Regions from separate parts of the Pseudonocardia sp. DxW genome, predicted to be linked through region 4. Evidence: riboswitches for the same ligand, from Rfam matches in the RefSeq annotation. Region 4 holds a riboswitch; each other region holds the start of a gene.
What was found. A riboswitch is a leader RNA that binds a small molecule or an ion and turns the genes downstream of it on or off. The one in region 4 is predicted to bind cobalamin.

Region 1 (3,808 bases), on a different contig from region 4:
GGCCGGAGACCGCACTGGCCGAGCTGCGCCGGGTGCTCGCGCCGGGGGGCCGGCTGGCCTTCACGGCGTGGACGCCGGACGGGTTCATGGGGCGGATGACCACGGCGATGCGGGCGCACACCGGCACCCCGCCGGGGGTCGCCGACCCGCTCGACTGGGGAGTCCCGGACACGGCGCGCCGGCGGCTGGCCGGATTCGCCGGGATCCGGGTCTCCGCACACCGGCTGCCGTGGCACTTCGACTCGCCGGCGGCGATGACCACCTTCCTGCGCCGGCACTCCCCCGCGCACGCCGCCGCCGCGACCGGGCTGGGCGGGCGCGCGAGCGCGATGTTCGACGACGTCGAGGCACTCGCCGGACCGGCGGACCGGCCGGTCCGGCTCGACGCGGAGTTCCTCGTCGTCGATGCGACCGCGCCGACCCGGTGACGGCGCCGCCCGGCCCGGCCGGCCCGGCCGGCCACATCGCGGCGACGACCACGACGACGACCACGACGACGACCACGGCGACCGAGGCGACGGCCACCGGCGCGACGCGCATCACCCGCCCGGGTGACCCGTCGTCGTCCACCGGACCGACCCGCCGGGGCCGACCTGCACCGTTCACCGGCGGTGACGATTCGTCGCACCACACCGACTCCTTGGGGTCTCGAACGGCGACCGCCCCAAGATGTAGTGTCCGCGGCGCTGGTGGTTCACCGGCCCGCCCGGGCCGGTGAGGCAACAGGGAACCCGGTGCGAATCCGGGACTGCCCCGCAGCGGTGAACGGGAACGACCGCCGTCAACGAGCACTGGGAGCGATCCCGGGAAGCGACGGCCAGTAGGAGCGTGCACGACGCCCGTGAGTCCGAAGACCTGCCACCGGTGCGCGCGCCGCCGGCGTGCGCAGCTCCGGGGCCTCGCGGGAGGGCGCCAGGGTGCGGCGGTCCCGGACCGTCGTCGCCTCCTCGCGCGGGTCACGGACCGACGGCGACTCGCGAGGAGAGAGACCCGTGACCGCAAGCACCGCTCCCCCTGCATCCGCGCACGGCACGGCCCCGCCCGGCCTGCGGGTGATCCGCCGTGACGGCTCCGAGACCACCTTCGACGCCGGCAAGATCTCGGTCGCGATGACCAAGGCGTTCCTGGCCGTCGAGGGTGGCCCGGCTGCGGCGTCGTCGCGGCTGCACCATCTCGTCGGCGAGCTGACCGACCAGGTCGTCGCGGCACTCGCCCGGCATCCCGCGCCCGGCGTGCACGTCGAGCAGATCCAGGACCAGGTCGAGCTGGCCCTGATGCGCGGCGGGCACCACAAGGTCGCCCGCTCCTACGTCCTCTACCGGGAGCAGCACGCACAGGCCCGCGACGCCGCACCCGCCGCCCCGGGCACACCGACCGTGCACGTCACCCAGCCGGACGGCAGCCGGGTCCCGCTGGACCGCGACCGGGTCGACACCGTGCTCGCCGAGGCGTGCGCGGGCATCGACGACGTCTCGCCGGAGCCGGTGCTCGCCGAGCTGGACCGCACCGTCTACGACGGCATCACCGCCGACGAGCTGTCCCAGGCACTCGTCATGGCCGCCCGCACGCTGGTCGAGCGGGAACCGGACTACTCGCTGGTCGCGTCCCGGCTGCTGCTGGACCGGCTGCGCACCGAGGCCGTGTCACACCTGTCCGGCACCCGGGAGACGCCCGACCAGGCCACGATGACGCAGCGGTACGCCTCCTACACCAGGGACTACCTGCGCCGCGCGATCGACATCGGGCTGGTCGATCCGGAGCTCGCCACGTTCGACCTGGACCGGGTCACCGCCGCGGTCCGCCCCGAGCGCGACCTGCAGATCGGCTTCCTCGGCCTGCAGACCCTCTACGACCGCTACCTCCTGCACGAGCGCGGCACCCGCTTCGAGCTGCCGCAGGCGTTCTTCCTGCGGGTCGCGACGGGCCTGGCGATCCGCGAGGTCGATCGCGAGGCGCGCGCGATCGAGTTCTACGAGCTGCTGTCGAGCTTCGACTTCATGGCGTCCACCCCGACGCTGTTCAACTCGGGCACCACCCGGGCCCAGCTGTCGTCGTGCTTCCTCACCACCGTCGACGACGACCTGGACTCCATCTTCGGCGGTTACCGCAACAACGCGCTGCTCGCGAAGTACTCCGGCGGCCTGGGCAACGACTGGACCCCGGTCCGCGGCCTCGGCGCGCACATCCGCGGCACCAACGGCGTCTCGCAGGGCGTCGTCCCGTTCCTCAAGATCGCCGGGGACACCGCCGTCGCGGTCAACCAGGGCGGCAAGCGCAAGGGCGCCGCGTGCGCCTACCTGGAAACCTGGCACGTCGACATCGAGGAGTTCCTCGACCTGCGCAAGAACACCGGCGACGACCGGCGCCGCACGCACGACATGAACACCGCGAACTGGGTTCCCGACGAGTTCCTGCGCCGGGTCCAGGCCGACGCGGACTGGACGCTGTTCTCCCCGGACGAGGTCCCCGACCTGCACGACCTCTACGGCACCGCGTTCGCCCGGCGCTACCGCGAGTACGAGGCCGCCGCCGGCCGCGGCGAGATCCGGGTGCACCGGACGGTGCGCGCGGTCGACCTGTGGCGCCGGATGCTGACCATGCTGTTCGAGACCGGGCACCCGTGGATCACCTTCAAGGACCCGTGCAACCTGCGCAGCCCGCAGCAGCACGCCGGGGTGGTGCACTCGTCGAACCTGTGCACCGAGATCACCCTGAACACCCAGGCCGGGCCGGACGGCGAGGTCGCGGTCTGCAACCTCGGCTCGGTGAACCTGGCCGCGCACACCGGGCCGGACGGGCTCGACGCCGACAAGCTGCGGCGCACGGTCACCACGGCCGTCCGGATGCTGGACAACGTCGTGGACATCAACTTCTACACGATCCCGGAGGCCCGCCGGTCCAATCTGCGGCACCGCCCGGTCGGCCTGGGGATGATGGGCTTCGCCGACGCGCTGTTCCTGCAGCGGATCGCGCCGGGCAGCGACGCCGCCGTCGAGTTCGCCGACCGCAGCGCCGAGGCGCTCAGCTTCCACGCGATCGCCGCGTCGTCGGACCTCGCGGTAGAGCGCGGCCGCTACGCCTCGTTCGACGGCTCGCTGTGGAGCCGCGGCATCCTGCCGATCGACTCGCTGGAACTGCTCGCGGCCGCCCGCGAGGAGGGCGAGCTGGACGTCGACCGCTCCACCACCCTCGACTGGGACACCCTGCGTGCGACGGTCCGGCGCCAGGGCATGCGCAACTCCAACGTGCTCGCGATCGCCCCGACCGCGACGATCTCGAACATCTGCGGGGTCGCCCAGTCGATCGAGCCGATCCACCTGAACCTGTACGTGAAGTCCAACATGTCCGGCGACTTCACCGTGGTGAACCCGCACCTGGTCCGCGACCTCAAGGAACGCGGGCTCTGGGACGAGGTGATGGTCGCCGACCTGAAGTACTTCGACGGCTCGCTGGCCGAGATCGACCGGGTGCCCGCCGACCTCAAGGAGCTGTACGCGACGGCGTTCGAGATCGAGCCGCGCCGGCTGATCGCGGCCGCGTCGCGCCGGCAGAAGTGGCTCGACCAGGCCCAGTCGCTGAACCTCTACCTGGCCGGTCCGAGCGGCCGCAAGCTCGACGAGCTGTACCGGCTGGCCTGGCGCAGCGGCTGCAAGACCACCTACTACCTGCGGACCCGGGCCGCGACGTCGGTGGAGAAGTCCACCCTCAAGGGCACCGACGGGCGGCTCACCGGGGTGCCGAGCAGCGCCGGCGCGGGCGGCTCCCCGGCAGGCACCGCCCCGGCGGTCCCGGTGAACGGCACCCCGCC
Region 2 (3,808 bases), on a different contig from region 4:
CCATCCGCCGTGCGCCGTGCCGAGTGCTGCGCGCCGCGTGCCGTGTCGCGCGCCGAGTGCTGCGCGCCGCGTGCGCCGTGCCCCGTGCCCGCGCGGCTGCCGGGGCCGGGGCGGGGGGCGGGATTTGGGGGGTCTGGTGTGGGTTTGGCCTCCGCGGGGCCTGCCGAGGGCGTCCGGCTCGTTATCCTCGGCCGCCGCCGCACGGGAGCCGGGGGTTCACCGGTCCGGGCACGCACCGCCCGGCACGAGCACGGGGCACCGGGCACGGGCCGCCGGGGGATGGGCACGGAGCGCCCGGGAGAGGAACGTCGTTGAGCGCGCAGCACGAGCAGTACCTGGTCGGCCTGGACCTGTCCGGCCGGCGCGTCGTCGTGGTCGGCGGGGGGCAGGTCGCCCAGCGCCGGGTCGCCCGGCTGATCGCGGCCGGGGCGCTGGTCGAGGTGGTGTCGCCCGAGGTCACCCCGGCCGTCGAGGGCATGGTGTCAGCCGGTGAGATCACCTGGACCGCCCGCCGCTACGCCGAGGGGGACCTGGCAGGCGCCTGGTACGCGATCGCCGCGACCGACGACGTGGCGGTGAACGGGGCGGTCACCGCGGAGGCGGAGCGGGACCGGGTGTTCTGCGTCCGCGCCGACGACGGCGCCCGCGGCACCGCCGTCACCCCGGCCACCGGCGCGCACGACGGGCTGACCGTCGGCGTGCTGGCCCGGGGCGCGCACCGGCGTTCGGCGGCGGTCCGCACCGCGCTGGTCGAGGCGCTGCAGTCCGGCGTCGTCGACGAGAGCGCGGAGCCGCCGCAGCCGGGCGTCGCGCTGGTCGGCGGCGGCCCCGGCGACCCGGAGCTGATCACCGTCCGCGGGCGGCGGCTGCTGTCCCGGGCCCAGGTCGTGGTCACCGACCGGCTCGGCCCGCGCGACCTGATGGACGAGCTCCCGTCGGACGTCGAGGTCATCGACGCCTCGAAGATCCCGTACGGCCGGGCGATGACCCAGGAGAAGATCAACGAGCTGTTGGTCGAGCATGCCAGGGGCGGGAAGTTCGTGGTGCGGCTCAAGGGCGGCGACCCGTTCGTCTACGGCCGCGGGTTCGAGGAGGTGCAGGCGTGCGCCGCGGCCGGGGTGCCGGTCACCGTCGTCCCGGGCCTCACCAGCGCGTTCGCCGCGCCCGCCGTCGCCGGGACACCGGTGACGCACCGTGGGGTGGCGCACGAGATCGTCGTCGTCTCCGGGCACGTCGCGCCGGAGGACCCGCGCAGCCTCACCGACTGGACGGCGCTCGGCCGGATGGCCGGCACCATCGTGCTGATGATGGCGGTGGAGCGGCTCGGCCGGTTCGCCGAGGTCCTCGTCGAGCACGGCCGCGACCCGTCGACACCGGTGCTGATCGTGCAGGACGGCACTACCCGGATCCAGCGGACCGTGCGGGCGACCCTGGCGACGGCCGCCGAGGTCGCCGCCGCGGAGGAGGTCAGCCCGCCCGCGATCGTGGTGATCGGCCCTGTCGCCGGGCTGGAGGCCCCGGTCGGACCGTGACGCCGGTTACGTGCACAGTGTGCAAACTCTGCGCGGAGCGCAAAGATCGTTGTCGTGGCGCAACGAGGAGAGGGCCTGCGCGACCGCAGGCGGAGTGAGACCCGGCGCGGCATCCATCTCGTGGTGCTGCGGCTGGCCCGGGAGCACGGCCTGGAGAAGGTCACCGTCGAAACGATCGGCGCCGAGGCCGGCATCTCGCCGCGGACGTTCTTCAACTACTTCCCGGGCAAGGAGGCCGCGGCCGTCGAGCTGTCCCTGGCCGAGCTGTCCCCGGACCTGGTGGAGAACTTCGTGGCCGGCCCGCCCGGCCCGCCCCGCGAGGTCCTCGCCGACCTGAGCCGGCTGCTGCTCGACCAGCTCGGCGAGGACCCACCGGACCGCGACGAGGCGAACGAGGTCTTCGCGCTCGCCCGCACCGTCCCCGGTGTCACCGGTGCCCTGATGTCGCTGAGCGAGAACTCCCCCCGCAGGCTCGCCGACGCCGCCGCGCTGCGGATGGGCCCCGACGTCGATCCGCAGCTCCCGGTGCTGATCGCCTCGATGGCGATGGCCGCCGTCCGCACCGGCATGGAGAACTGGGCGCGCTCGGGACGAACGACCTGCGGACCCGCTACGCCGCACCCCGGACGACGTTGCCCGCGCGCTCGGTCGCTACCCGGACCATCCGGCCGGGTTCGCGGCGGCGCTCGGGCTGCCGGTGCCGCGGTTCGTGGTCCTCGCGCCGTCGCCGATGGACGGGGCCGCCAAGCGGTTCGTCGCGTCGATGCCCGCCCCCGGGGGTCTACGACGCGGCCTCGGCCGCCGCGTCACGACGGCTCGCCGGGCCGCTGCGTGCGCCGACGGCCGCGGGTGGTCACGCGTTCTTCGATGCGGCCCCGATCACCCGGACCGGGATCGACGGCTGCCATCTCGACGCGGAGGCACACCGGCGGCTGGCCGGGGCGCTGGGCCCCGGTGGTGCGGGACCTCGCCGCCGGACAGGCGTCACCGTCACCCGTTGTTGACCCCCCGACCGGCTCGTGATGGGCTGACCCGGACGACGGTGCAGGAAGCCGGTGCGAGTCCGGCGCGGTCCCGCCACTGTCACCGGGGAGCGCTCCCCACCCCGCAGCCACTGCCCGGCGAGGGTGGGAAGGCGGGGGAGCGCGTCGATCCGGGAGCCAGGAGACTGGCCGTCGTCGCAGGAGTTCCCACTGTTGAGGGCGCGGACCCTCGAGGAGGACATTGCGATGAGCGTCGACCCGCTCCCTACCCTGGTCGTTCTCGGCACCGAGCCGGCCGGTGAGTCGGCCGGGCACGGGCTGGAGGGCCTGCTCGCGGAGGCCGACACCGTCTTCACGTTCCCCCGCGGGCCGGAGTCGGTGGCCCTGTTCTACGCCGAGGCGTGGCGGGTCGAACGGATCTCGCCGCGCGACGCGGTCGGCCGGATCACCGCCTGGGCCGCGGACCACCCGGCCGGCAACGGGGTGCTGCTGGTGGCGGGCGAGCCCGCCGCCGACGTCGCGCTGGGCGCGGTGCTCGACGGCCTCGCCCGCACCGCACCCGGACTCGGGATCCGGGTCGCCGCGGGCACCCGGGTCGCCCCGCCGCACCGGAGCCCGCTGATCGGCTGAGCGCTGGTCGGCTGAGCCCGCTGATCGGCTGGGTCCGGTCCGGCCGGTTCACCCGGCAGGTCGCCAGCTCAGGAGCGGATCGGCGCGGGTCAGCTGTGGATCGGCGGCGTCCAGCGTGCGGGTGCGGCCCGGCCCGGTCAGCGCGGTCTCGAATCGGACGGTGACCCGCCCGTGCCCGGCGCCCTGCACCCAGCCGTGGCCGTGCTCGGGATGATCGACGTCGTCACCGGCCCGCCACGGCCGGTCGTCGCCGGGCGGCTCCCCGGGAGCCGCGGGCCGGTCGACCGGCTCCTCCCCGGGCACCGCCGGGGGCCCTGCCGGCTCCTCGACCGCCACCGGCGTGCCCATCCGCCCGGTCGCAGCTCCGCCCGGGTCGCCCGGGTCCGCCGTGCCCGGTCCCGCGCCGTCCGGGTCCACCGGGGCCGCGCGCCACCCCCGCGCCGAGGGCACCGCGTCGAACAGGGCCAGCGGCGGCTCCTCGCTGAAGCCCGACACCGACACCCCGAGCAGCCGCACCCCACCCTCGCCGAGGGCGGTGTCGGCGAGCCGGCGGGCCACCGCGACCAGCGTGGCGAGGTCCCGGCTGGGGAACGGCGTCGTCTCCGACCGGGTGTGGGTGACGAAGTCGCCGGTGCGCGCCTTGACGGTGACGGTGCGCGCGGC
Region 3 (3,808 bases), on a different contig from region 4:
GGAGAGTGCGCATGGGGCGGGGGCCGCACGACGGGACCGAGTGCACCGGATGCGACTGGGAGGGCCGACCGGAGGCGTTCCGCTGGTACCCCGAGCCCGGAGCCGCGGAGCCTGCCGGGACACCGGGCCCCGATCCGGTACCGGCGCCGTCCCCGCCACCGGGCGACACCCGCGGTCAGCAGCACCGCCGCCGAGGGCACGGGCACCGCCTGCGGCGCGGTGACGAGGTGCCCACCGCTGCGCCACCATCGAGCCCCGCTCCGCCGCAGACGGCTGGACCCCCAGGCCGAGGAAGGACAGCCCGGAGACGGTCAGCAGCAGCGCTGCGGCGGTGCGGAATGCCCCCGCGGCGTCCACCGTGACGTCCGGTCCGGTGTGACGCCGCGGGAGCGCACCGGCGTCAGCCGGTGGTCTGCGCCCGGACCCGGCGGGCCGCCGCGACCAGGTTGGTGAGCGCCGCGACGGTCTCCGGCTCACCGCGGGTCTTCAGCCCGCAGTCCGGGTTCGCCCACAGCCGCTCCGGGCCGATGTGCCGCAGCGCCGCGGTGAGCTGGCCGGCGAGCTCGTCGGTGTCCGGCACCTCGGGCGAGTGCACGTCGTAGACGCCCGGGCCGAGGCCGCGCGGGATGCCCGGCCCCAGGTCGGCGAGCACCTCCATCCGGGACCGGGCCGCCTCGACGGTGGTGACGTCGGCGTCCAGCCCGTCGATCGCCCCGACCACCTCGCCGAACTCGGAGTAGCACAGGTGGGTGTGGATCTGGGTGCCGTCGGCGACCCCGCCGACCGACATCCGGAACGCGTCCACCGCCCACTCCAGGTAGTCGGCGCGGTCCCGCTCGTGCAGCGGCAGCAGCTCGCGCAGGGCGGGCTCGTCCACCTGGATGATCCGGATCCCGGCCGCCTCCAGGTCGGCGACCTCGTCGCGCAGGGCCAGCCCGACCTGGCGGGCGGTGTCGGCGAGCGGCTGGTCATCGCGGACGAACGACCAGGCCAGGATGGTGACCGGCCCGGTCAGCATGCCCTTCACCGGCCGCTGCGAGAGCGACTGCGCGTAGCTCGCCCAGTCGACGGTGATCGGGGCCGGGCGGGACACGTCCGAGTGCAGGATCGGCGGCCGTACGCAGCGCGAGCCGTAGGACTGCACCCAGCCGAACTCGGTGGTGGCGAAGCCGTCCAGGTTCTCGGCGAAGTACTGGACCATGTCGTTGCGCTCGGGCTCGCCGTGCACCAGCACGTCCAGCCCGATCTCCTCCTGCAGCGCGACCACGCGGGCGATCTCCCGGCGCATCCGCCCGGTGTACTCGCCGGTGTCGATCCGGCCGCTGCGGTGCGCCGCCCGGTCGGTGCGGATCGCGGCGGTCTGCGGGAACGAGCCGATCGTGGTGGTCGGGACGTCGGGCAGGCCCAGCGCCTCGCGCTGCACCTTCGCCCGCACGTCGGCCGCGCCGCGCCGGTAGTGGTCGGCGCCCAGCTCGGCCAGCCGGGCCCGGACCGTCGCGTCCCGGCGGGCGGCCGCCGCGACCCGCTCCCGGGTCTCCCGCGCGGCGTCGAACTCGGCCGCGACCGAGGCCCGGCCGCCGTGCAGGGCGCGGCCGAGCAGCACCACCTCGTCGACCTTCTGCCGGGCGAAGGCGAGCATGTCGACGACGTCGCCGGTCAGCGACGCCTCCACGGACAGGTCGTAGGGGACGTGCAGCAGCGAGCACGACGTCGAGATCCCCACCCGGCCCGCGACGCCGGTCAGCCGCGACGCGGTGACCAGGGCGGCGTCCAGGTCGGTGCGCCACACGTTGCGCCCGTCGACGACGCCGGCCAGCACCAGCTTGCCGCCGATCCCCTCGACGCCGTCGATCCCGTCCAGATCGGACGCCCCGGTGACCAGGTCCAGGGCCAGGCCCTCGACCGCGGTCGAGGCGAGCACCGGCAGCGCCGGGCCGAGCTCGCCGAAGTACGACGCGACCAGGATCTTCGGCCGGCGCGGCGCGGCCGCGAGCCGGTCGTAGGCCCGGCGCAGCGCGGCGATCTCGTCGTCGGAGCGGTCCGCGGCGAACGCCGGCTCGTCCAGCTGCACCCACTCGGCACCGGCGTCGGCCAGCTCGGCGAGCAGGTCCCGGTAGACCTCGACGAGCGGGCCGAGCAGGTCCAGCGGCCGGAACTCCTCGGGCGCACCCTCGGCGGGCTTCGAGAGCAGCAGCAGGGTCACCGGGCCGACCAGCACCGGGCGGGTCACGACGCCGGAGCGCAGCGCCTCCCGGAACTCCTCGAGCGCCGCGCGCGAGCCGGGCGCGAGCCGGGTCCCCGGGCCGATCTCGGGCACCAGGTAGTGGTAGTTCGTGTCGAACCACTTGGTCATCTCGCAGGCCGGCGCGCCGGTGCGGCCGCGGGCCATCGCAAACATCCGCTGCAGCGGGTCGGTGATGCCGGCGAAGCGCTCCGGGACGGCGCCGACGGCGAGCGCGGTGTCCAGGACGTGGTCGTAGAACGAGAACGTGTTGCCGGGGACCTGGTCCAGTCCCGCGTCCCGCAGCGTGGTCCAGGTGTCGCGGCGCAGACCGGCCGCCACCTCGTGCAGCGCGGAGACGTCGGACCGGCCGGCCCAGAACGCCTCGGTCGCGCGCTTCAGCTCCCGGTGCGGCCCGATCCTGGGGTACCCCAGCACGGTGCTGCCGGTGGTGGACACGGATGACACAGGTTTCGCCATGGTCACTGCCCTCTCTCCTCGCGAGCGCGGTGGAGGACCCGTCACCGCCGGAGAGGGGCACGACGGCACGGTCCGGGCGGGTCCGCACCGGACGCGCGACGGCGCCGGCGGGCACGGTGGTCACCCGGTCGTCCGCTGGGCCCTCCCTCGAGGCCACGGATCCGCGCACGCCGGTCGGCGCGCGCACCGGCGGCAGGTATTCGGACTCGTGGGCGCCGTGCTCGTGCCTACCGGCCGTCGCTTCCCGGGTCGGTTCCCAGTGCTGATGACGACTGTCGTTCCCACTCACCGCTGCGGGGCAGTCCCGGATTCACACCGGGTTCCCTGTTGTCCCGTGCCGGCCCCGCGGGGACCGGCACGAACCGTCGGCGGACCGACCATAACCCACCGGACGCGATCGGCGGACTGTTGCCTTGTCCTAACTGTTGCCATACTCTGGCAACATGTTCGCCCTCCCCGCTCGGGGTCGAGGGCGACCTATCCCTGCACCCCTCCGTTCAGACGGGTTTCCTGCCTGGTCTGCCGAGGAGTAATCGCGATCACCTCTGTGCCCGGGGCCACAACCGGTCCTAGCGTGCGGCTCGACCCATCCGCCTGCCGCAGAAAGGGCTGACATGCAGGTAGACGAGCTGCTCAAGCCGTTCCCCATCAAGGAGTTCCACCCGTTCCCCAGGGCGCTGCTGGGTCCCGGCTCGCACGAGCTCATCGGCCCGGAGGCCCTCAAGCTGGGCTTCAAGAAGACCCTGGTCATGACGTCCGGCCTGCGCGGCACCGACATCGTCCACAAGATCGTCGAGTCGATGAAGTACCACGGCCTCGAGGTCGTCGTGTACGACCAGGTCGAGTCGAACCCCAAGGACTACAACGTCATGGACGCTGTGGGCCTCTACCAGCAGAACAAGTGCGACTCGTTCGTCTCCATCGGCGGCGGCTCCTCGCACGACGCCTGCAAGGGCGCGCGCGTCTCGGTCGCCCACGACGGCCGCAACGTCAACGAGTTCGAGGGCTTCAACAAGTCCGAGAACCCGGCGAACCCGCCGCACATCGCGGTCTCGACGACGGCCGGCACCGGCTCCGAGACCTCCTGGGCGTACGTGATCACCGACA
Region 4 (3,808 bases):
GCGCGACCCGGGTCCCGCCCACCGTGCTCGTTCCCCCGACGACGACAGAAGTGACAGAACGTCGAATCGTCGGAGATCATGTTCGCCATGGTGTCGATCCCGCCCGGTGGGGTGCCGCTGCGTGAGCTGCTCGGCGACCCGGAGCTGCGGCTGGGCCGGGTGGCGATCGACGACGGCGATCTCGATCGGATCGTGGTCGCCGCCGCGGTGTCCGAGCTGGCCGAGCCGGGCGGCTGGCTGCAGGGCGGCGAGCTGCTGCTGACCGTCGGGTTCCTGCTGCCCGCCGACGTCGACGGCCTCACCCGCTACGCCCGGCACCTGCGCGCGCACGGCGTGGTCGCGCTCGGCGTCGGCCTGGGCTCCGACCTGCCGCACCGCAGCACCCCGCCGGCGCTCATCACCGCGGCCCGCCGGGCCGGGCTGCCGCTGCTCTCGGTGCCCGAGGGGGTGCCGTTCATCGCCGTCACCAAGGCGGTGTTCGCGCACCGGGACGCGGCCGAGCGGGCCCGGCTGCAGTGGGCGCTGCGCACCCAGCGCGCGCTGACCGCCGCGGCGGTCTCCCCGGGCGGCATCGAGGCGGTGCTGGCCGCGCACGCCGGTGCGACCGGGCGCACCGGCGTGGTGGTGGATCTGCTCGGCCGGGTGCTGGCCGCGGCACCCGTCGAGGGGGCCGCGGAGCTGGCCGCCGGGCTCGCGACGACGATCGGGGAGGTGCGCGGGCAGGGTCTGCTGGGCGCCGCCGTCGAGGTCGCCGACGGCCGCCGCCGGGAGGTCCATCCGCTGGGTTCGCGGCGGATCCGGGCGTTGCTGCTGATCGACGGGCCGGCCGCCGGGCCGCACTCCAACCAGGTCACCGGCGACCTGGTGTCGCTGCTGTCGCTGGAGCTGGAACGCCGGCTCGGCCTGGACGCCGCCGCCCGCCGCGGCCGGGCCCGGCTGCTGGCCGCGCTGGACCGCGGCGTCGTCGACGACGACGGCGCTGGCCGCAGGCTCGCCGCCGCCGGCCTGCCGGAGACCCGGCTGCGCGCCGCCGTGGTCGCGGCGCCGCGCCCCGAGGAGCTGGCCGCCGATCTGGCCGCGGTGCTGCCCGACGCGCTGGTCCGCACGACCGCGCCGGAGCCGGGGGAGGCCGACGGCACCGTCGAGCTGGCGGTCGCCGAGTCGGTCGACCTGGTGGCGGTGCTGGCCGCGCTCGCCGCCCGCCGGCCGGCCGGGATCGGCATCGCCGTCCGGCCGGGGGCGCTCGCGGTGTCGCTGCGGCAGGCCCGCTCCGCGCTCCCGGTGGCCCGGCTGACCGGGCGGCCCGCGCACGCCGACGACGTGGCGTCCAGCCGGATGCTGCTCGCCCTGCTCGACCACGACCGGTTGCGGGCCTTCGCCGACGCCGTGCTCGGGCCGCTGGACGCCGACCCGCGCGGCCCGGAGCTGCTGCGGGCGATCGCCGCGCACCTGGAACGCAACGGGCACTGGGCGGCCGCCGCGTCCGCGCTCGGCGTGCACCGGCACACCGTCCGGAACCGGATCGCGGCCGCCGAGCAGGTCACCGGGCGGCGGCTGGACACCGCGCAGGACCGGCACGAGCTGTGGCTGGCGCTGCGCGCCCGCGACCTCGGCCGGGCCGTCGGCGGGCCGGGCCGGGGGGACCGGACCGAGGGTGCCGGGTGACCGACGGCACCGGGTGCCGAGCGCCACGGCGGTGCACGGTTCCTTGACGGGGGACCGGCCCGTTGCGGAAGGTGATCGGACAACCGAAGACGGCGGGTGGGATCAGGAAGCCGGTGCGAGTCCGGCGCGGTCCCGCCACTGTGATCCCGGCGGACCCTCGTGGACCGCCGGGGCAGCCAGACACTGGCCCCATCCGCCGCGCCACCTCCGTCCGGGACGAGGATCCCGAGGAAGGTACGCCGATGACGCGCGCCCGCACGCCCCGCACCGGGACCGCCCGGTGATCCTGCTCCTGTCCACCTCGGACACCGACCTGCTCTCCGCCCGTGCCGGCGGGGCGGACTACCGCCTCGCCAACCCGAACCGGGTGCTGCTCGACGAGCTGGCCGCGATGGCCGACGCGGCCGACGTCGTCGTCGTCCGGGTGCTCGGCGGCTACCGCTACTTCGAGGAGGGTCTGGACCTGCTGCGAGCCCGGTCCACGCCGCTGGTCTGCCTGGGCGGTGAGATGGCGCCGGACGCGGAGATGATGGAGCTCTCCACCGTGCCCGCCGGCGTCGCCGCGGAGGCGCACACCTACCTCGCACAGGGCGGCACCGAGAACCTGCGGCAGCTGCACGCGTTCCTGTCCGACACGGTGCTGCTGACCGGTGAGGGCTTCGCGCCGCCGGTGGAGCTGCCCGAGTGGGGCGTGCTGGACGGCCCCGGCACCGGGACCGGACCCACCGTGGCGGTGCTCTTCTACCGGGCGCAGTTCCTGGCCGGGAACACCGCCTACGTCGAGGCGCTCTGCGACGCGATCACCGCGAAGGGCGCGACACCGCTGCCGATCTGGTGCGCCTCGCTGCGCCAGGCCCCGGCCGGCCTGCTGGACACGCTGCGCGGCGCCGACGCGATGGTCGTCACCGTGCTCGCCGCGGGCGGCACCAAGCCGGCGTCCGCGCAGGCCGGCGGCGAGGACGAGGAGTGGGACGTCACCGAGCTCGCCGCGCTCGACGTGCCGATCCTGCAGGGCCTGTGCCTGACCTCGTCCCGGGAGACCTGGGAGTCCAACGACGACGGCCTGTCCCCGCTCGACGTCGCCACCCAGGTCGCCGTCCCCGAGTTCGACGGCCGGCTGATCACCGTCCCGTTCTCGTTCAAGGAGACCGACGACGACGGCCTGTCCGTCTACGTCCCGGACCACGAGCGCGCCGCCCGGGTCGCCGGGATCGCGGTGAACCACGCCAACCTCGGCCGCATCCCGAACGCCGAGAAGAAGATCGTGCTGATGCTGTCGGCGTACCCGACCAAGCACGCCCGGATCGGGAACGCGGTGGGTCTGGACACCCCGGCCTCGACGGTCGCGCTGCTGCGCACGATGGCCGCCGCCGGGTACGAGACCGGCGGGTTCCCGGGCGTCGAGGCAGGCGACGGCGACGCGCTGATGCACGCGCTGATCGAGGCCGGCGGGCAGGACCCGGACTGGCTCACCGAGGAGAAGCTCGCCGGGAACCCGATCCGGATCTCCGCCTCGACCTACCGCAGCTGGTTCGACACGCTTCCGCAGGACCTCCGCGACGGCGTCGTCGAGCACTGGGGCGAGCCGCCGGGCGAGCTGTACGTGCACGACGACCACATCGTCGTCGCCGCGCTGCGCAGCGGGAACGTCACGCTGATCGTGCAGCCGCCGCGCGGGTTCGGGGAGAACCCGGTCGCGATCTACCACGATCCGGACCTGCCGCCGTCGCACCACTACCTGGCCGCCTACCGCTGGCTGGCGGCGCCGGAGTCCGACGGCGGGTTCGGCGCGCACGCGATCGTGCACATCGGCAAGCACGGGAACCTGGAGTGGCTGCCGGGCAAGACGCTGGGCATGTCGGCGTCCTGCGGCACCGACGCCGTGCTCGGCGACCTGCCGCTGATCTACCCGTTCCTGGTGAACGACCCGGGGGAGGGCACCCAGGCCAAGCGCCGGGCGCACGCCACCCTGGTCGACCACCTCATCCCGCCGATGGCCCGGGCCGAGAGCTACGGCGACATCGCCCGGCTGGAGCAGTTGCTCGACGAGCACGCCAACATCTCCGCGCTCGACCCGGCGAAGCTGCCCGCGATCCGCCAGCAGATCTGGACCCTGATGACGGCCGCGAAGATGCACCACGAC

Region 1: it holds a riboswitch for cobalamin, as region 4 does, so the genes downstream of both, ACVJO7_RS24425 (ribonucleoside-diphosphate reductase subunit alpha) here and cobN (cobaltochelatase subunit CobN) in region 4, are expected to answer to the same signal.
Region 2: it holds a riboswitch for cobalamin, as region 4 does, so the genes downstream of both, ACVJO7_RS09125 (hypothetical protein) here and cobN (cobaltochelatase subunit CobN) in region 4, are expected to answer to the same signal.
Region 3: it holds a riboswitch for cobalamin, as region 4 does, so the genes downstream of both, metE (5-methyltetrahydropteroyltriglutamate--homocysteine S-methyltransferase) here and cobN (cobaltochelatase subunit CobN) in region 4, are expected to answer to the same signal.

What each region holds. Positions count from the first base shown of each region.
Region 1 covers NZ_JBZFLK010000017.1:79,640-83,447, reverse strand. Annotated here, with positions in the region: gene ACVJO7_RS24430 (class I SAM-dependent methyltransferase) at 1-428, shown strand, start outside; cobalamin riboswitch at 674-877, shown strand; gene ACVJO7_RS24425 (ribonucleoside-diphosphate reductase subunit alpha) at 993-3,808, shown strand, end outside.
Region 2 covers NZ_JBZFLK010000005.1:36,651-40,458, forward strand. Annotated here, with positions in the region: gene cobA (uroporphyrinogen-III C-methyltransferase) at 312-1,532, shown strand; gene ACVJO7_RS09120 (TetR/AcrR family transcriptional regulator) at 1,587-2,555, shown strand; cobalamin riboswitch at 2,556-2,723, shown strand; gene ACVJO7_RS09125 (hypothetical protein) at 2,762-3,145, shown strand; gene ACVJO7_RS09130 (DNA polymerase IV) at 3,194-3,808, opposite strand, start outside.
Region 3 covers NZ_JBZFLK010000017.1:57,181-60,988, reverse strand. Annotated here, with positions in the region: gene metE (5-methyltetrahydropteroyltriglutamate--homocysteine S-methyltransferase) at 401-2,701, opposite strand; cobalamin riboswitch at 2,876-3,083, opposite strand; gene mdo (NDMA-dependent methanol dehydrogenase) at 3,316-3,808, shown strand, end outside.
Region 4 covers NZ_JBZFLK010000002.1:392,220-396,027, reverse strand. Annotated here, with positions in the region: gene ACVJO7_RS04600 (PucR family transcriptional regulator ligand-binding domain-containing protein) at 79-1,665, shown strand; cobalamin riboswitch at 1,726-1,871, shown strand; gene cobN (cobaltochelatase subunit CobN) at 1,946-3,808, shown strand, end outside.